One region of the Gordonia sp. N1V genome, then DNA from elsewhere that is predicted to be linked to it. Evidence: riboswitches for the same ligand, from Rfam matches in the RefSeq annotation. Region 1 holds a riboswitch; the other holds the start of a gene.
The links. Region 1 has a riboswitch for glycine ahead of gcvP (aminomethyl-transferring glycine dehydrogenase). Riboswitches for the same ligand answer to the same signal wherever they lie in the genome.
Positions count from the first base shown of each region.

Region 2: another riboswitch for glycine. It lies ahead of gcvP (aminomethyl-transferring glycine dehydrogenase); the one in region 1 lies ahead of gcvP (aminomethyl-transferring glycine dehydrogenase).

Region 1 is NZ_JARJDD010000012.1:114,182-124,658, reverse strand. It holds gene P3L18_RS16715 (CDP-alcohol phosphatidyltransferase family protein) at 1-181, shown strand, start outside; gene gcvH (glycine cleavage system protein GcvH) at 210-614, shown strand; gene garA (glycogen accumulation regulator GarA) at 937-1,386, shown strand; gene P3L18_RS16700 (MerR family transcriptional regulator) at 1,430-2,116, shown strand; gene P3L18_RS16695 (bifunctional nuclease family protein) at 2,258-2,758, shown strand; gene P3L18_RS16690 (MerR family transcriptional regulator) at 3,058-3,660, shown strand; glycine riboswitch at 3,717-3,832, shown strand; glycine riboswitch at 3,833-3,965, shown strand; gene gcvP (aminomethyl-transferring glycine dehydrogenase) at 4,006-6,927, shown strand; gene P3L18_RS16680 (hypothetical protein) at 6,962-8,152, opposite strand; gene P3L18_RS16675 (malate synthase G) at 8,235-10,424, opposite strand.
Region 2 is NZ_JARJDD010000012.1:4,169-14,645, forward strand. It holds gene glyA (serine hydroxymethyltransferase) at 1-801, opposite strand, end outside; gene gcvH (glycine cleavage system protein GcvH) at 798-1,202, opposite strand; gene gcvT (glycine cleavage system aminomethyltransferase GcvT) at 1,249-2,370, opposite strand; gene gcvP (aminomethyl-transferring glycine dehydrogenase) at 2,367-5,249, opposite strand; glycine riboswitch at 5,438-5,528, opposite strand; gene P3L18_RS16235 (D-arabinono-1,4-lactone oxidase) at 5,693-6,979, shown strand; gene P3L18_RS16240 (MFS transporter) at 6,979-8,148, shown strand; gene P3L18_RS16245 (amino acid deaminase/aldolase) at 8,145-9,362, shown strand; gene P3L18_RS16250 (aldehyde dehydrogenase family protein) at 9,454-10,477, shown strand, end outside.

The sequences.
Region 1 (10,477 bases):
GCTGCTTGCCGGACAACTTGATTCGGTGATCGGCACCATCTGCTATCCGATCGGATGGGCCTTCCTGATCTGGGGCGTCGGAATGTATCTGTGGTCGTTCGTGCTCTATTGGGCCCAGACGATCATGGTGATGCGCATGATGCCGCGACTCGACCGCGTCTCCTCGGCCGCAGCGGGTTAAAGTCTCGAACGAACAGAAAGGGGGCACAGTGACCGAAACCAACGTGCCGGCCGAGTTGACCTATACGCCCGAGCATGAATGGGTCCGTCGGGTCTCGCCCACGACAGTCCGGATCGGGATCACCGACTTCGCCCAGGAGCAGCTCGGTGACGTCGTCTTCGTGCAGTTGCCCGACGTCGGGTCGGACGTGGAGGCCGGCGAGTCGTTTGCCGAGGTCGAGTCGACCAAGAGTGTCTCCGACATCTTCGGGCCCCTCAACGGGACGATCGCGGCCGTCAACGACGAACTCGAGTCGACGCCGGATCTGGTCAATTCCGAACCCTACGAAGCCGGTTGGCTCGTGGAGATCGCGGTCGAGGAATCCGGCGAACTCGACGCACAACTGGGCGACCTGCTCGACGCCGACGGATACCGGCAGGTCATCGACGGCTGAGCGGCGACACGGCGGCATCGCGTCGGCCTCGCCCCGAGGGACGGCAGCCGGCCCGATCCACCGGATACGCGGTGGCGTAACGCCGAAACGCTCCCCAACGGTCGTGGTCGGCGGATCCGGGCGGCTATGATCAATCGGTGTCTGCCGGGTCTGATGGGTCGGGGTCGGCGCGAAACGGTAGGTTGGATTCGGGCGCCGACAGGTGCGACCGAACCGACGCCCCGTGCGTCGGGTACCCGGTTCCCCGACCCGCTTCGGACGCGGCCGAGCGCCTCGACGGCGCCGCGATCGACAACAGCGCACTTCGGACGACGAAGGAGAGATAGTGAGCGATAACGACAAGGACTTCGAGGCGCCCGTGGAGACCACGTCGGTCTTCCGCGAGGAGTTCATCAACGAACTCGACTCGGCCGGCACCTCGAGTGAGCCCGCCGACACCGGGGTCGAGCGACTCTCACCCGGCACGGCGCTGCTTGTCGTCAAGCGTGGTCCGAACGCCGGATCCCGGTTCCTGCTCGACCAGGCGACCACGTCCGCGGGCCGCCACCCCGACAGCGACATCTTCCTCGACGACGTCACCGTGAGCCGCCGGCACGCCGAGTTCCGGCTGTCCGACGCCGAGTTCCAGGTCGTCGACGTGGGCAGCCTCAACGGCACCTACGTCAACCGCGAACCGGTCGACACCGCGACGCTGAGCAACGGCGACGAGGTCCAGATCGGCAAGTTCCGGCTCGTATTCCTGAGCGGCCCGCGCGACGGTTCCGCTTCCTAGGCACGTGCCGGCCTCCCCAGCAGGGCAGCGCGGCGACGGACCGATGTCCATCGGGTCGGTCCTCGCACTGCTGCGTGAGGACTTTCCCGACGTCACCATCTCCAAGATCCGATTCCTCGAGTCCGAGGGATTGATCAGTCCGGAGCGTGCGCCGTCGGGCTATCGCAGATTCAGCCAGGCGGACTGCGATCGGCTGCGCTTCGTGCTGACCGCGCAGCGTGATCGCTATCTGCCGCTGAAGGTCATCAAGGAGCAACTCGACTCGATCGATCACGGCAACGACGGGTCCACCGGCAACGGCACGCGGTTGCTGTCGTCGGCTCGCTCGGCGGTGGCGCCGGCCACCGACTTCGGTTCGCGCGCAGACCGGGTGTCACGGGAGTCGTTGATCGAACGCACGGGTGTGGACTCGGCGTTCGTGACCGAACTCCAACGCAGTGGCCTGCTGACGCCCGGCCCCGCCGGGTTCTTCGACGAGGACGCGGTGCGATTGGTGGAAGCCGCTGCGGCACTGGCGAGCTACGGCGTCGAGACACGACACCTGCGCGCGTTCAAGGTCTCCGCCGACCGTGAGGCCGGGCTGGTCGCCCAGATCGCCAGCCCGATCGCCAAGGGCAAGGGCACCGGTGCCCGCGATCGCGCCGAGGAGTTGGTGCGCGAGATCGCGGCCCTCTCGGTCACCCTGCACACCCAGCTGGTCAAGGCGGCCGTGCGGGACGTCTTGGACTGACGTCGGCGTTCTGACGCCCGGCCCGATCGTCCGGTCGGACCGACTCGACCTTCGTGCGGCGGCGGTGCGGTGTAGCGTCGAGAAGGACCCATCGGGTCACGAGAGAATCGGTTCCGTCGTCATCGGGTGGAGGTGCATGACATGAGCGAAATGCGCGTGGTCGGTATCCGCGTCGAGCCGCCACAGAGTCAGCCCGTGTTGTTGCTGCGTGAGGTCGACGGCGCACGATATCTGCCGATCTGGATCGGGCAGAGTGAAGCCGCGTCGATCGCGCTGCGGCAGAAGGGGATCGAGCCGCCGAGGCCATTGACCCATGATCTGATCGTGAACCTCATCGAGGAGTTCGGGCAGACCCTCGTCGAGGTACGCATCGTCGACATGCAAGAGGGCACCTTCTACGCCGAGATGGTCTTCGCCAACGACCTCCGGGTATCGGCGCGCCCCTCGGATTCGATCGCGGTCGCCATGCGTGCCGAGGTCCCGATCATCGCCGACGAGGAGGTCCTCGCCGAGGCGGGTCTGCTCATCCCGGACGAGGACACCGACGAGGCGCCGAACGAGAAGGACGACGAGGTCGAGAAGTTCAAGGAGTTCCTCGACAACGTCTCACCCGACGACTTCAAGGCGAGCGGCGGCGCCTGATCCGCGTGAGGCGATCGGTTTCGCCATCGGCGGGAGCGACACATCACGGATCGGCAACCGTCTGGTCTCCGTCTGCCTCCATCTCAAGTAGAGGTTGAGCCTCCTGGCGCGTCGCGTTGATTCGGAGTCGTCGGCAGGCATAGCGTCAGTGCCGGATCGCCGCAGGACATCCGTGGCGAGCAGGACATCGATCGGCGCGCGGGCGCGTACAGTAGACCACCGAGGGTGGCCGACAAAGTGCATGCCCGTCCGACCGGTTCTCAAGGTGTGGCGAGGAGTCTGCAGTGGGCGATCAGCCGATGGACAACGGTGCGAGTGGGGATCGTGGCGCGCCGCGAACGGCGACGCAGGGAAGCCTGGAGGACATCGCTCCCGGCCTGTTCCCCAATGACACGGTGCCCGACGAGCTGATCGGCTACCGCGGCCCGAGCGCCTGCCAGATCGCCGGCATCACCTACCGTCAGCTCGACTACTGGGCACGGACCTCGCTGGTCGTCCCGTCGATTCGCGGTGCCGCCGGGTCCGGCAGTCAACGGCTCTACTCGTTCAAGGACGTCCTGGTCCTCAAGATCGTCAAACGTCTGCTCGACACCGGGATCTCGCTGCAGAACATCCGTGTCGCGGTCGACCATCTGCGTCAGCGGGGGGTCGAGGACCTCGCGCGGATCACCCTGTTCTCGGACGGGACGACGGTCTACGAGTGCACCTCTGCCGAAGAAGTCGTCGACCTGCTCCAGGGTGGTCAGGGCGTCTTCGGGATCGCGGTGAGCGGAGCCATGCGCGAACTCACCGGCACCATCTCCGACTTCCCCGGTGAACGGGCCGACGGCGGCGTCACCGAGACCGCTCCGGAGGACGAGCTCGCGGCACGTCGCAAGAGCCGCACGCGCCGCACCGGATAGCCACCTCGTGGCGCGCTGCACCCGGCGGGTTACCCGACGGTAGACTGGGCGGGCGCCGCTGCATCACGGGAGAGCGTCGCCGTCCACGCCTCGGATACGAGGTCACGCGGTGACCGCCGAAGGAGCAATACCTCTCCGTCAAACTCTCAGGCACCCGGACCGTGATGGACGACGGCGTCTCTGGAAAGTGACGAGCCACTCGTCCGCCCACGGTGAAAGGCCAGACGCGTCGGTGACGCCGCGTACGGCCGAATCTCTCAGGCGCCGGCCGGATCTGCGATCCGCGGCATGACAGAGGGGGAGGACCGAACGATCCGGTGTCCGGATCCCGTGAGAGGTCCCGTCATGACCCGTCTGTCCGAATCCCAGTCGCCCGTGGAATCCCGGTTGCCCGTCCCGCCGGCCTTCGTCGACCGTCACGTGGGCCCCGACAACGCGGAGACCGCGCACATCCTGGCCACCATCGGCGTGTCGGGTCTCGACGAACTCGCCGCGCGCGTGGTGCCCGCGGTGATCGCCGATTCGCCCGACGACAACGGCCTCGACGCCCTTCCTCCGCCGGCCACCGAACACCAGGTGCTTGCCACACTCGCCGAACTCGCCGCCCGCAACACGGTCTGCCGCTCGATGATCGGGCTGGGCTATTACGACACGCTGACCCCGCCGGTGGTCCGCCGCAACGTGCTGGAGAACCCGGCCTGGTACACCGCCTACACGCCCTATCAGCCCGAGATCAGCCAGGGGCGCCTCGAGGCACTGCTCAACTTCCAGACCATGGTCTCCGACCTCACCGGCCTCGAGGTCGCGAATGCGTCGATGCTCGACGAGGCGACCGCGGCGGCGGAGGCGATGACGCTCATGCGCCGGGCGGGCAAGTCGAAGTCGGCGCGGCTGGTCGTCGACGCCGATCTCTACCCGCAGACCCGCGCCGTCATCGAGTCCCGTGCCGAGCCGTTGGGGATCGAGGTCGTCGAGGCGGCACTGCATCCCGAACTCCCCGGGTACGGTCTGCCCGCCGACGACTACTTCGGCGTCGTGCTGCAGGTGCCGGGTGCCTCCGGCCGCATCATCGACGCCGCGCCGATCATCGAGGCCGCTCATGGGGCCGGCGCACTCGTCGCGGTGGGCGCCGACCTGTTGGCCCTGACCCTCATCACCCCGCCCGGTGAGCTGGGCGCCGACGTCGCCTTCGGCACCACCCAGCGGTTCGGTGTGCCGATGGGCTTCGGCGGCCCACACGCGGGATACCTCGCGGTGCGTACCGCCCACACCCGGCAGATGCCCGGACGACTCGTCGGGGTGTCCAAGGACGCCGATGACAACCTCGCCTACCGGCTGTCGCTGCAGACGCGCGAACAACACATCCGCCGCGAGAAGGCAACCAGCAACATCTGCACCGCACAGGTCCTGCTCGCCATCATCGCGGCGATGTATGCCGGCTATCACGGTCCGGAAGGGTTGCGCGCCATCGCGATTCGGGTGCACGAACGGGCCGCGCGGATCGCCGACGCGCTCACCGCCGCCGGCTTCGCCGTCGAGCACGCAACCTTCTTCGACACCGTCGCGGTCCGGATCCCCGGCGGTGCCGACCGGATCGTCGCCACGGCCCGACAGGCCGGAATCGCGCTGTGGCGCGCAGACGCCGACACCGTGCGCATCGCCTGCGACGAGACCACCACCGACGACGACGTACGCGCCGTGCTCGGTGTCTTCGATTCCGCCGGTGTACGCCCGAGGCAGTTCGCACAACCGATCGCGACACGCACGAGTGACTACCTCACGCACCCGGCATTCCACCGCCACCGCACCGAGACGTCGATGCTGCGATACCTACGAGCCCTGTCCGACAAGGACATCGCGCTCGATCGCAGCATGATTCCGCTCGGCTCGTGCACGATGAAGCTCAACGCCACCGCGGAGATGGAACCCATCACCTGGCCGGGCTTCGCCGGACTGCACCCGTTCGCCCCGGCCGAGGACAGTGCGGGCATCCGCGAGCTGATCGCGACCCTGGAATCGTGGCTGGTGGCCATCACCGGCTACGACCGGGTGAGCCTGCAGCCCAACGCGGGTTCACAGGGAGAGTACGCGGGCCTGCTGGCGATCCGCGGCTACCACCACAGCCGCGGCGACACCGACCGCGACGTGTGCCTGATCCCGTCGAGTGCGCATGGCACCAATGCGGCCTCGGCGGTCATGGCCGGGATGCGGGTGGTCGTGGTGGCCTGCCGCACCAACGGTGACGTCGACGTCGAGGATCTGCGTGCCAAGATCGCCGAACACGGCACGCGTCTGGCCGCGATCATGATCACCTATCCCTCCACCCACGGGGTGTTCGAACACGACATCGCCGACATCTGCGCGGCCGTCCACGACGCCGGCGGTCAGGTGTATGTCGACGGCGCGAACCTGAACGCGCTCGTCGGCGTTGCCCGTCCGGGACGCTTCGGCGGCGACGTGAGTCATCTGAACCTGCACAAGACGTTCTGCATCCCGCACGGCGGCGGCGGACCCGGGGTTGGCCCGGTCGCGGTGCGTAGTCATCTCGCGGCATTCCTGCCTGGCCACCCGCTCGCGCCGGAGCTGCCGGACGGTCCGACGATCGCCGCCGCGCCCTACGGATCGGCGTCGATCCTGCCGATCACCTACGCCTACATCGCGATGATGGGGGCGGCCGGTCTACGTCGGGCGACGCTGACTGCCATCGCCTCGGCGAACTACATCGCGCGTCGGCTCGCCGATCACTACCCGGTGCTCTACACCGGCCACGAGGCCGGTGCCGGGGACACCGGTGAGGTCGGCGGCTGGGTGGCCCACGAGGCGATCCTGGATCTGCGTCCGCTGACCAAGGAGACCGGTGTCACCGTCGACGATGTGGCAAAACGATTGGCCGACTACGGCTTCCACGCGCCGACGATGAGTTTCCCGGTGGCCGGGACGCTGATGGTCGAGCCGACCGAGAGCGAGAACCTCGACGAACTCGATGCGTTCTGCGACGCGATGATCGCAATCCGCGCCGAGATCGACGCCGTGGCCGCGGGCACGTGGCCCGCAGAGGACAACCCGCTACGCGGAGCGCCGCATACCGCCGAGTGCCTCGTCGGCGAGTGGGACCATCCGTACTCCCGGGAGGTGGCCGTGTACCCGCAGGGCCTGCCGTCCGCGGGCGCGCGAGCCAAGGTGTGGCCGGCGGTGCGGCGCATCGACGGGGCCTTCGGCGACCGCAACCTCGTGTGCAGTTGCCCGCCGGTGGCGGCGTTCGCCTAGTGATACCGGTGGCTGAGGACAACCCGGGCGGCCGTCAGCCCGCGTTGGTGCCGTACACGAGCTTGTTGATCGTGACGATGGCCTGATCCTCCGGATTGGGCATCGGATCGTCGGTCATCGGGAAGGCGACCGTCGCGGTCTTCGGCGGTAGCGGGGCGTCGCCGCGGAAGCCGAGGCCGGTCAGCGCCCGCAGGTGTTCGGGTTTCTCGGCGTAGCCGAGGAATTCGGAGATCGCGGCGCCGGCGAACTGCGGTACCTGATCACCCTTGAGGTGCAGGACGGGGAAGTCGGCGATCGGGGTCGGCCCGTCGGGGATCACCTCGGCGAGCCGGGCCTTGGCGTCGTCCTTGGTCAGCTGATACAGCCGCTGTTCGGTGATCGGCACGGCATGAATGGGTGCACTCGCCGGGTCCGTGGCCGTGGCAATCGCAGTCGCCGCTCCCGCCGGCGAGCCGTCGGGGGACCGCGGAGCGGTCCGGGTGAGTGCGTCGATGCTCGAGGACACCCGCGTCGAGGCGGCGTCGGCAGCGGTCAGGGTGCCGACACTGTGGGTCACCCGCATCGCCACCGCCTGCGCGGCGAGGACACTCGGATCCGATTGGCCCTCACGCGGCATCGACATGCGCAACGACCCCCAGCCGCGCAGCCCGAGGTCGTCGAGACTGTCGTCGCGACTCTGCAGCGTCGGGAGCTGTCCCCAGTCGAGTTGGCCGGTGAGCTTGGCCCCGAGTTCCGGAGCGGTCACGAGCACCACCGGCGAGGTGACCAGCGAATCGGGATCGCCGTCCACGAGATCGGGTTTGGCGGTCGTGAGCTGGGCGGCCCACACCGACGACTGTGGTACCCACGCGGCTGGATACGGACCCATCGATGCGGTGTCCCAGCTGCCGGTCAGACCGTCGAGAGTGATCTTGGCGTCGCGGGCGGCGACCGCGATGCGGACACAGTGGTCGCGTACCACCGGATTGGTCGCCGAATAGGCCTGCGCGATGGCCTCGAGTCCCGGCGCGATGTCGGGGTCGGCGAGGACGGTTACCGTGGCCGGGCCGTCGACGCATTGTGCGGCCGCGGCGTCGGCCTCGCGGTCGACGTGATCACCGATGCGGAACCACACCACCACACACGCGGCGATCAGGATCGCCGACAGCAGAACCATGACCAGGCCGCGGCTCACCCCGCGATGCCGCAACCTGTTCTTGTCATCGTCGACGCGATGGTGTGCCACCCGTTGGTCCTCCGTTGTCCGACCGGCCCGGGCACACCCTATGGCATATCAGGGCCGGTCGGAAACCTCACGCAGCGCCGAATCAGCCCTGAGCAGCCGCTTTGTACTCGCGGCGGCGGCGATGCAGGATCGGCTCGGTGTAGCCACTGGGCTGGGTGGTGCCCTCCAGGATCAGCTCCTTGGCGGCCTGCCAGGCGATGTTGCTGTCGAAGTCCGGGGCCATCGGCCGGTAATCCGGGTCGCCCTCGTTCTGGCGGTCGACCACCGGGGCCATCCGCTTGAGCGCGTCGACCACGTCGTCGGCGGTCACGATGCCGTGCCGGATCCAGTTGGCGAGGAGCTGACTCGAGATGCGCAGCGTCGCACGGTCTTCCATCAGAGCGATGTCGTGGATGTCGGGGACCTTGGAGCAGCCGACACCGTGGTCGATCCAACGCACCACGTAGCCGAGGATGGACTGGCAGTTGTTGTCGAGCTCCTCGCGCTTCTCCTCGTCGGACCAATCGGTCCTCGGGGCGAGCGGGATGGTGAGGATGTCATCGACCGAGGCCGGATCCCGCTTGGCGATCTCATCCTGGCGCTCGAAGACGTCGACGAGGTGGTAGTGCATGGCGTGCAGCGTCGCCGCCGTCGGTGAGGGCACCCACGCGGTCGTCGCGCCGGCCTTGGGCTGGCCGATCTTCTGCTCGACCATGTCGGCCATCAGATCGGTCATCGCCCACATGCCCTTGCCGATCTGCGCCTTGTGCTGCAGGCCGGCGGCCAAACCGGTGTCGACGTTGAAGTCCTCGTAGGCGAGAATCCACTTCTGCTTCTTCATCTCGCCCTTGCGGATCATGGCGCCGGCCTCCATCGAGGTGTGGATCTCGTCGCCGGTGCGGTCGAGGAAGCCGGTGTTGATGAACACCACCCGCTTCTCGGCGGCCTTGATCGCGGCCTTGAGGTTCACCGTGGTGCGGCGCTCCTCGTCCATGATGCCGACCTTGAGGGTGTTCTCCGGCAGGCCGAGGACCTGCTCGACGCGACCGAACAACTCGACGGTGAAGGCGACCTCGTCGGGCCCGTGCATCTTCGGCTTGACGATGTAGATGGACCCGGTCCGGGAGTTCTGCACACCCGATTGGGTGGACAGTCCGTGGATGGCGGCCAGCGAGGTGACCAGGGCGTCGAGGATGCCCTCGGGGACCTCGTTGCCGTCGGCGTCGAGGATCGCGGGGTTGGTCATCAGGTGACCGACGTTGCGGACGAACAGCAGCGAGCGGCCGTGCAGGTCGAAGCCGGTCCCGTCGGGTCCGGTGTACTCGCGGTTGGGATTGAGGCGGCGGGTGAAGCTCTTGCCGCCCTTGGTCACCTCTTCGGCCAGGTCGCCCTTGTTCAGGCCGAGCCAGTTGCGGTAGCCGAGCACCTTGTCGTCGGCGTCGACCGCGGCGACGGAGTCCTCGAAGTCCATGATCGTGGTGATCGCCGACTCCATGACCACGTCCTTGATGCCCGCCGGGTCGGTGGAGCCGATGGGGGAGTTCGGGTCGATCTCGATGTCGAGGTAGAGGCCGTTGTGGCGCAACAGGATCGACGACGGCGAGGAGGCCTGTCCGCGATAACCGGCGAACGCCGACGGGTCGGCGAGGGTGGCCGTCGATCCGTCGGCCAGGGTCACCGACAGCGCGCCGTTGTCGACGGTGAACGCGGTCACGTCGGTGTAGCTGCATTGTTCGAGCGGAACTGCCTTGTCCAGGAAGTCCTTTGCGTACGCGATGACCTTGTCGCCGCGAACCTTGTTGTAGGACTTGCCCTTCTCCGCGCCGTCGGTCTCCGGGATGACGTCGGTGCCGTAGAGGGCGTCGTACAGCGAACCCCAGCGGGCGTTGGAGGCATTGAGCGCGAAGCGGGCGTTGAGGACCGGCACCACCAGCTGTGGGCCTGCGGTCTCGCTGATCTCGCGATCGACGCCGGTGGTGCTGATCTGGAAGTCGTCGGGCACCGGCACGAGGTAGCCGATCTCGGTGAGAAAATCCTTGTACTCACCGAAGGTGGTGGCGTCGGAGAAGTCGGCGCCCTGATGGTCGCGGTGCCAGGTGTCGATCTTGGCCTGCAGATCGTCGCGGACGGCGAGCAGCGCCTTGTTCTTCGGTGCGAGGTCGGCGACGATCTCGGCGGCTCCGGACCAGAAGGTGTCGGCGTCCACACCGGTGCCCGGCAACGCCTCATCGTTGACGAAGTCGTAGAGGACTCGAGAGACCTGCAAGCCGTTGACGGTGATCCGGTCAGACATGTGCGCCTTCCTTCGTGTGGTCCCCACAGCACTCACCCCCACGGCACCGAGGT
Region 2 (10,477 bases), 110 kb from region 1:
GACATGCTCGAGCGGTCCGCCCTGCTGGCCGGGGAACACCGCCGAGTTGATCTTCCTCGCGATGGCCGCATCGTTGGACAGGATGATGCCGCCGCGCGGACCGCCGAGTGTTTTGTGGGTGGTGGAGGTGACCACATGCGCGTGCGGCACCGGCGACGGGTGCAGACCGGTGGCCACGAGTCCGGCGAAGTGGGCCATGTCAACCATCAGGTAGGCCCCGACCTCGTCGGCGATCTCCCGGAATCGGGCGAAGTCGAGCTGTCGCGGGTAGGCCGACCAGCCGGCGATGATCAGCTTGGGCTGGTGCTCGCGGGCGGCCGCGGCGACGGCATCCATGTCGATGAGGTGGTCGGATTCGGAAACACCGTAGCCGGCAACGGCATACAGCTTGCCGGAGAAGTTGATGCGCATTCCGTGGGTGAGGTGGCCGCCGGCGTCGAGGGACAGTCCCAGGATGGTGTCGCCGGGAGTGATCAGGGCGTGCATCACTGCGGCGTTGGCGGTGGCACCGGAGTGGGGTTGCACGTTGGCGAACTCGGCGCCGAACAAAGCCTTGACCCGGTCGATCGCGATCTGCTCGATGACATCGACATGTTGGCAGCCGCCGTAGTAGCGGCGCCCCGGGTAGCCCTCGGCGTACTTGTTGGTCAGCACGGAGCCCTGGGCCTGCATCACCGACAGCGGCGCATGGTTTTCCGACGCGATCATCTCGAGCCCACCGCGTTGCCGCTCGAGTTCCTTGCCGATCAGCGCGGCGACATCGGGGTCGAAGTCATCAAGGGTGCGGTCCAGGACGCTCATGCCTCGACACCGTTCTTCTCGGCATACTCGGCGGCACTGAGCAACTCACCGGCGTCGGTGGCCAGCACCGCGAACAGCCAGCCACCCTCGTAGGGGTCGCTGGTGATGATGCTCGGATCGTCGACGGCAGCGGTGTTGACGATCGAGACCGTGCCAGTGACCGGTGAATACAACTCGGACACGGTTTTGGTGGATTCGACTTCGCCGCAGGTCTCGCCAGCGGTCACCGTGGACCCGACCTCGGGGAGTTCGACGAAGACGAGGTCGCCGAGGTTGTCGGCGGCCAGACCGGTGATTCCGATCCGGACCGGTTCATCGGTGGGCAGCGGTGTGCCTGGGGAGACGAGCAGCCATTCGTGTTCGTCGGTGTAGCTGCGGTCGGTGGGAAGTCCAGCAGACATGGTGAAGCCTTTCAGCGGAAGAGAGGTGGAGCCAAGAGAAGTGGAGCTAGGAGGTAGCGGAGCGGTGATAGAACTGACGTGGTGTGACGGTGTAGGTTTCGGCTTTGCCGCGGATGTCGACGGACACCTCGGTGCCGGGGTGGGCGTGGGCGAGGTCCACGTAAGCCATGGCGATCGGGTAGCCCAGAGTCGGCGAGAGGGCGCCGGAGGTGACGGTGCCGATCTCCTGGCCCGACGTGTCGAGGACCGGGTAGTCGGCGCGGGCGGCGCGGCGACCGGTCCCGACGAGGCCGACCAGGGTGCGGGTGGGCGGTTGGTCGGCGAGGGCGGCCAGTGCATCGCGACCAACGAAGCTGGTGTCGAGGCGCACGACCTTGCCCAGCCCCGCTTCATACGGGTTGGTATGCAACGTCAGTTCGTGCCCGTAGAGCGCCATCCCGGCTTCCAGGCGCAGGGTGTCGCGGCAGGCCAGACCGGCGGGAGTGCCGCCGCACGTGCGGGTTTCGGTGAGCAACGCCTGCCAGAGGGGGACGGCGTGCTCGTTGGGGACATAGAGTTCGAACCCGTCTTCGCCGGTGTAGCCGGTGCGGGCGAGCAGTACGTCGATCTCGGCGACCACCGCGGATGCGGCGGCGTAGTACTTGAGTTCGGCCACCGCAGCGCGGTCCGGGCCGGCTACCAGGGCGGCCACGATGGCCTGCGCCTGGGGACCCTGCACGGCGATCAGTGCGGTCTCGGCCGACTGATCGTTCACCGCCACGTCGAAACCTTCGGCCCGGGAATCGAATTCGGCGCAGACGCGACGGGTGTTGGCGGCGTTAGCGACCACCAGGAACCGGTCGTCGGCCAGTCGGTAGACGACCAGGTCGTCGATGACACCGCCGTCAGCGGTGCAGATCAACGAGTACTTGGCGCGTCCGGATGCGGTGGTAGAGAGCTGGCCGACGAGCGCGTAGTCGAGCACCGCGGCCGCGTCGGGACCCTCGATGGCGATCTCGCCCATGTGCGAGAGGTCGAAAAGTCCGGCCGCGGTGCGCACCGCGTGGTGCTCGGCGAGGTCACCGACATATTTGAGAGGCATCTGCCAGCCCGCGAAATCAGTGAAATGCGCTCCGAGGGAATGGTGTTCGCCGAGCAACGGTGAGACCGGGGTAGTCGTGATGGTCATCGGGTGGCCTCCTGGGCATGGATAAGTGATGTGCTGGGGGTGGCGAATGCTTCCGGTGGTGGGCACGAGCACACCAGCTTGCGGTCGCCGCGTACCCCGTCGATGCGGCCGACTGGCGGCCAGTACTTGGCGGTGCGCACCGCGGCGGTGGGATAGGCGGCCGTGTGTCGGGGGTAGGGGAGATCCCACTGGTCGGCGGTGACCTGCTCGGCGGTGTGTGGTGCCTGCCGCAAGGGGCTGCGCTCGACCGGCCAGATCCCGTCGGCCACCAGGTCGATCTCGCCGCGGATGGCGATCATCGCCTCGATGAACCGGTCGAGTTCGGCGAGGTTCTCCGATTCGGTGGGTTCAACCATGAGGGTGCCGTTGACCGGGAACGACAGTGTGGGGGCGTGGAATCCGTAGTCGATGAGACGTTTGGCGACGTCCTCGGCGGTGACACCGGTGGCTGCGGTGAGCTCGCGCAGATCGAGGATGCATTCGTGCGCGACGAGCCCCCCAGTGCCGGTGTAGAGCACCGGATAGTGCAGGGCGAGTGCGTGGGCGAGGTAGTTGGCCGCCAGGACCGCGGTCTTGGTGGCGTGGGTGAGTCCGTCGGGGCCCATCAGCGCCAGATAGGCCCAGGTGATCGGCAGGATGCCGGCGGACCCGTAGTTCGCCGCCGATACTGGACTCGCGGTGATCTCTCCGGCGGCCGGATCGCCAGGCAGATACGGTGCGAGGTGCGCACGCACGGCCACCGGACCGACGCCGGGACCCCCACCGCCGTGGGGGATGCAGAAGGTCTTGTGCAGGTTCAGGTGGCTGACGTCGCCGCCGAACTCACCGGGCCGGGCCAGCCCGACCAGCGCGTTGAGGTTGGCGCCATCGACATAGACCTGGCCACCAGCATCGTGGACGAGGCCGCAGACGGTGCGGACATCGGTTTCGTACACGCCGTGGGTCGACGGATAGGTGAGCATGATCGCCGCGATCTGACCCGTATGAGCGGCGATCTTGGTGCGCAGATCGTCCAGATCGATGTTGCCGTTGTCGGCGGTGGCCACCACCACGACCCGCAACCCGGCCAGCACGGCCGACGCGGCGTTGGTGCCATGCGCGGACTGCGGTATCAGACACACGTCGCGTCGGGTATCCCCGTGAGCGACGTGGAAGCTGCGGATGGCCAGCAAACCGGCGAGCTCTCCCTGAGATCCGGCGTTGGGCTGCAACGAAACCCGGTCGTAGCCGGTGATGTCGGCCAGCCACCGCTCGAGGTCGGCGACCAGCCGGCGGTAGCCGACGGTCTGATGCTCGGGCGCGAACGGATGGATGCCGGCAAAGCTGGGGTAGCTGATCGGCTCCATCTCCACGGCCGAGTTGAGCTTCATCGTGCACGACCCGAGCGGGATCATGGTGCGGTCGAGCGCGAGGTCCTTGTCCGAGAGCAACCGCAGGTAACGCAGCATTGCCGTCTCGGAGCGGTGTTCGTGAAACACCGGATGCTGCAGGAACATCGACGTACGCACCACAGTCGCTGGAAGGCTGTCGACAGCGGTGGTCCGGGGGCGGTGGGCGCCGAACACCGCCAGCACGGTGTCGATGATGGTGTCGGTGGTGACCTCGTCGCAGGCGATCGCCAGCTGATCGTCGTCGACACGCCGCAGATTGATGCCGGCCTGCTCGGCCGCGGTCACCAGAGTGTCGGCGCGGCCAGGCACCACGACGGTGACGGTGTCGAAGAACTCCTCGTGGAGCACCCGATGACCGGCCACCCGCAGCCCGGCGGCCAGCGTCCGAGCGTGACTGTGGACGCGGGAGGCGATGGCACGCAACCCTTCTGGACCGTGATAGACCGCATACATGGCGGCGACGTTGGCCAGCAGGGCCTGAGCGGTGCAGATGTTGCTGGTCGCCTTGTCGCGACGGATGTGCTGTTCGCGGGTCTGCAGTGCCAGGCGATAGGCGGGTCGGCCGGCCGTATCGACCGACACCCCGACCAGCCGGCCGGGCAACATCCGTTCCAGTCCGGACCGCACCGCGATGTAGGCGGCGTGCGGGCCGCCGAAGAACAGGGGCACACCAAAGCGCTGCGCGGACCCGATCGCGATGTCGGCGCCCTGCTCACCCGGCGGGGTGAGCAGAGTCAGCGACAGCAGATCCGCGGCGACCGCCACCAGCGCACCACGCTGATGCGACTCGGCGATCAGGGCGGTGTTGTCACGCACCGCACCACTCGCGCCCGGTGCCTGCACCACGACGCCGAACAGGTCACCTGCGGGCAATCCGACACTGAGATCGGCGACCGTGATTTCGATACCGACCGCCGCGGCACGTCCGATCAAGACCGCGAGTGTCTGTGGGAGACAATCGGAGTCGACGACCACCCGGGAGCTCGGCGAAGTCTTGTTCGCCCGCCGCATCAACAGGACCGCTTCCACGACGGCGGTGGCCTCGTCGAGCAGTGAGGCTCCCGCCAGCGGTAGTGTGGTGAGATCCTCGATGACGGTCTGGAAGGTCAGCAACGCTTCGAGACGACCTTGCGAGATCTCCGGCTGGTAGGGCGTGTAGGCGGTGTACCAGGCCGGCGACTCGAGCATGTTGCGGCGCAGCACCGCTGGCGTGATTGTGTCGTGGTAGCCGGCCCCGATCATCTGCACGCGAGGTGTGTTGTGCGCGGCCAACTCTCGTAGTGCGGTGAGCACCTCGGCCTCGGATCGGGCCGCCGGCACCTGCAGCGGGGTGTGGGTACGGATTTGCTCCGGAACCGCGGCGTCAATCAACTCATCGAGGCTGTCATAGCCCAGCACATCGAGCATCCGCGCGATCGACGAGTCGTTGGGTCCGACATGACGGGAAACAAAGTCGGGGTTGTCGGCGGCCGGCGCCGGAAACGACATAGGTGATGACACAAGGCAACTCCAGGAACAGGGGCACCCGTGGGTAAACGGGCACGTTGAGGTGGATGTGCCTCCCCGCTCTGTCCTCGACACCTGAGAGTTTGAGCCGGACCCACGCGAAAAGCGTTCCGGCGGTTCACCTTCGGTAAGACCGGTCAGCGATGACCGGAGCTATTCTCCAGAGTTGCCTCGACGCGGTGGTACATGAGCCTGAGAGATTCCTGGGGAGGATGTTGCTCCTACGGCGCCCCAGTTAAGGGGTTCTCCCACCGCGCGTCGTCGACGTATTCGGTTGTGAGAGGACACCCTACACACACCAACCAAAATTTGTCTCTTCACCGAACAACGGCTCGTGTGAGCCGGAGCACTAACAACACAATTGCTGTGAGTCGGTCGCCATAGTTGTGTTTCACAACGCGCTCGGTAGACGCGACGCTATGTGCATGTGGACAAACTATGCAGGCGACCAGACCTGTACTCCCGCGAAGTTTGCGCGACCTGCGACAGTGGATGAGGTGTCTCGTCTTGTTACCGAGGCAGCGAACCGCGGCCACACAGTACGGGCCGTCGGTGCCGGACACTCCTTCGGCGGCAATGTGTTGACCGACGGCACGCTCCTCTCGCTCGACAATCTTTCCGGACTCCACCACGCGGATCCGACGACCGGGTTGGTCCGGATCGGGGCGGGCACTCGACTCCACGAGCTCAACAGATTGCTCGACGCGCACGGGCTGGCAATGCCCAACCTCGGCGACATCAACGTCCAGAGCGCTGCCGGCGCGATCTCGACCGCGACGCACGGGACGGGCCGCAAACTCGGCAACCTGGCCACGACGGTCGAGTCGATCGAGCTCGTGAAGGCCGACGGGTCCGTCGTGGAACTGAGCACCGGCGACGAGTTGCGCGCAGCCCGGGTCAGTGTCGGCGCGCTCGGGGTCATCACCGCCTACACGCTGCGAACCGTGCCTTCGTTCCGGTTGCACGAGCGGCGCGAGAAGATTCCACTGACCCGCGCGCTCGCCGAACTCGACGAGCTTGCGGACAGCAACGACCACTTCGGGTTCTTCGCTTTTCCGCACGCACGCGACGTGTTGGCCAAGTCGCTCAACCGCTCCGATGAGCCGGCGAACCCGCCGAGCCGCGCTGCGGAATACATCCGCGACATCGTCGTGGAAAACCATGCCCTGGATGCCGTGAGCAAGGTGGGCCGACGGTGGCCCAATCAGATTCCGCGCTTGAACCGGACTCTGACCGCTATCGCATCGTCGAGCAGCCGGGTCGACGTCAGCCACCAGGTGTTCTCCAGCCCGCGGACGGCGGCGCGGTTCACCGAGTCGGAATGGGCTGTGCCGCGGGCGGCGTGTGGCGAGGTCTTCCGTGCGATCCAAAGCGAGATCGACCGACAGGGATTTGCGGTCAACTTCCCTCTGGAAGTGCGGTTCGTGGCCGCGGACGAGGCATCGCTGCTCAGCCCGTCGTACGGTCGCGAGACGGCCTACATAGCGGTTCATATGTACGAGGGCATGCCGTGGAGGCCGTACTTCGAGGCAGTTCAGCGCATCGCGACCGACCTTGGCGGCCGGCCACACTGGGGTAAGCGGCACTCCCTCGACGCCGCGGCACTGGCCGATGTGTACCCGGAGTGGGAAACGTTCCAAACCGTGCGGCGTGCCTACGACCCGGATGGAGTTTTCGCCAACGATCACATCCGCCGAATCTTCGGCGCCTGATGAGCAACCGATGGGGAGCGGTCGCCGCGTACGCACTGGTGGCGGCGTCGACGCAGTTGCTGTGGTTGACCTTCGCGCCCATCACGACCGATGCCGCCGAGCACTACGGGGTCTCGACCGGCGCGATCGGGTGGCTGGCGAACGTGTTTCCGCTGCTCTACGTCGTGTTGGCCATCCCCGCGGGAATAGCGCTCGACCGATGGTTTCGAGTAGCGCTGACCCTGGGCGCCGTACTGACCGCCGCGGGTGGACTGATTCGGCTTGTCGGCGATCAGTATTCAGTGGTCCTGGCCGGGCAGTTACTCGTCGCCGTCGCGCAGCCGTTGGTCCTCAACGCGATCACCCGTGTCGCGGGCAGCTATCTGGCTGAACCGGACCGGCCAAGGGGCATCGCGGCCGGGTCCGCCGGCACGTTTGCCGGCATGGTTGCTGCATTCCTGATGGGCAGCGTGATGGACATTCACACCCTGCTGGTCACCCAGGCCGCCATCGCGGTGGCGTCGGCGGTGGCCCTCGTCGCCGCCCTGCGGGTACCGGCGCAGTATCACCGGTCGGCCGAAAGCTCCGGGTTCGCCGCGTTCCGAGAGACGTGGCGAGACCCCTTCATCCGCAGACTGTGCGCACTCGTCTTCGTGCCATTCGGCGCGTTTGTTTCCCTGACCACATGGACCGAGGCACTGCTGGCACCGGCGGGCGTGTCGGCGGATCAAGCGGGAATCGTGTTGATCGCCAACGTCATCGCCGGCGTGGTCGGGTCGGCGCTGATTCCGGTGTGGGCCACCAAGCGCCGCCGCGAACTCTGGATCATCCTTGTCGCGGTGGCCGTCACGGCAGCGTCCTGCCTCGCCTTGGCCATTGCGCCCGGATTCGCCCTCGCGGTCTTGGTGTTCACCCTCTTCGGGTTCCTGCTCCTGCCTGCGCTACCGATCGTCCTCGAACTGTCCGAACGCCGAGTCAGCTCCAGCGAAGGCGCGGCCGCAGGCCTCATCTGGCTCTCCGGAAATCTCGGAGGTCTCATTGTGGCGGGCGTCGTCGGCGCACTCGTCAACCATCCCGCGTCCGCCTTCCTCCTCATGGCCGCGGTCGTGCTCGCCGCGATTCCGCTGCTGCGTAGTTTGCGCTCCGATGTCGACGCACTGCCATCGATTTCAACAGAAGGACACTCATGACAACGTTGGATCTGGGGTCGGTCACGGCCCGCTCGGGTGTGGGTTACGGCCGGCTCGCACGCGCCACTGCCGACCTTGAGCCACCGTTCGCGGTGGTCGATGTGGGGGCGTTGAGGGCCAACGCGGACTCCCTGGTTTCGCGTGCGATCGGCAAACCGGTTCGGCTGGCGTCGAAGTCGGTGCGCTGTCGACCGATCACGCACGCGGTACTCCAACGCCCCGGCTTCCGTGGTGTCCTGGCCCTGACGCTCGCCGAGGCGCTGTGGTTGGCGTCCGACGTGCAGGACGTGGTGGTCGGTTACCCGACCGCCGACGTCACGGCGCTGCGACAACTCGCCACCGACGCCGAGCTGCTTTCCCGGGTGACGCTGATGATCGACGACGTCGACCAGCTCGACCTGATCGAAAGCGTCACCCCCGACGGACCACCGATCCGAGTGTGCATCGACCTCGACGCGTCGCTGCGATTGCTGGGTGGACGCGTCCATCTGGGCGTGCGCCGCTCACCGGTCCACTCACCACAGGACGCGGTCGCGCTGGCCCGCTCGATCGTCGATCGGCCACGGTTCCGACTCGTCGGCGTGATGGCGTATGAAGGGCAGATCGCGGGCGTCGGCGACAACGTCGGCTCGATACTGCACCGACTCCAGATCCGCGGCATGCAGATGGTGTCGGGGTCGGAGTTGCGCGAGCGTCGCGCGGCAGCGGTCGCCGCCGTCAGTGAGGTTGCCGATCTGGAGTTCGTCAACGGCGGCGGGACCGGCAGCATCGAACTGACCGCGTCCGAGCCGGCCGTCACCGAGGTCGCCGCAGGATCCGGCCTGTACTGTCCGACGTTGTTCGACACCTATCGCGGCTTTCGTCCGCAACCGGCCGCGTTCTACGTGATGTCGGTCGTGCGCAAACCGACACCGGACTACGCCACGGTTCTCGGGGGTGGATGGGTCGCCAGCGGCGCGGCGGGATCCGATCGGTTACCCACGCCGTCGTGGCCGCGGGGATTGTCCTTGATTGAACTCGAGGGAGCCGGTGAAGCGCAGACACCGCTGCACGGCCCCGGCGCAGCCGCGCTGTCGATTGGTGATCGGGTGTGGTTCCGACACGCCAAGGCCGGCGAACTGTGCGAGCGCGTCAACGAATTGCACCTCGTCGACGGAGATCAGGTGATCGCCACGGTGCCCACCTACCGGGGTGAGGGAAAGGCCTTCCTCTAGCGACGCCGCCCATCGAAGTCACTCCCGACCTCACCCGCATATCCCGCAATCACGCTGCCGACGCGCCGCATCAATTCGAGAAAGGTACGCCATGGCGACCACCGCCCACGCACCTCGTAACAGCCTCCCCAACAGCGAGATGATCGCCGTTGAGAACCCCGCCACCGGCGAGATCATCGGCCACATTCCCGACCTGACGCCCGATGAGGTCACCGAGTTGGCACGACGCGCCCGCGCCGCCCAGCCCGGATGGGAGGCGCTCGGGTACCGCGGCCGAGCCCACGTCCTACGACGCATGCAGCGATGGCTGATGGACAACGCAGACCGCGTGATCACCACGATCAGCAACGAGACCGGCAAAGCCTACGAGGATGCCCAAATCGCCGAACTTGCTTACGGTGCACAAGCTTTCGGGTTCTGGGCGAAGAACGCACCCAAGTATCTCGCCGACGAAAAGATCAAGTCGTCCGCGCTGTTCGTCAAGGGCAAGTGCCTGACGCTGCGATACCGGCCCATCGGGGTCGTCGGCGTCATCGGTCCATGGAACTATCCGCTGGTCAACTCCTTCGGCGATTGCATCCCCGCGCTCGCCGCCGGCAACAGCGTCATCCTCAAACCGTCGGAGTACACGCCGATGACCTCACTGCTGATGGCCGAAGGACTGGCCGCCTGCGGTTTGCCCGAGGATGTGTTCCTCGTGGCGACCGGACGGGGCGCGACCGGCGCCGCAGTCCTCGACAACGTCGACATGATCATGTTCACCGGCTCCACTGCGACCGGCCGCACGGTGGGGACCCGCGCGGCCGAACGTCTCATCCCCGCATCCCTCGAACTCGGTGGGAAGGATCCGATGATCGTTCTCGCCGACGCCGATCTCGAACGCGCAGCCAATCACGCGGTGTACTACGCGATGTTCAACTGCGGCCAGACCTGTGCCTCCATCGAACGCTGCTACGTCGAGGCGTCGGTCTACGACGACTTCGTCGACAGAGTGACGGCCAAGACCCGGGGCCTGCGCCACGGCGTGCCCAACGGCCCGGGCAGCGTCGACGTCGGCTCGATGACCTTCCCACCACAGGTCGAGATCGTCGAACGGCACGTCGAGGACGCCCGCC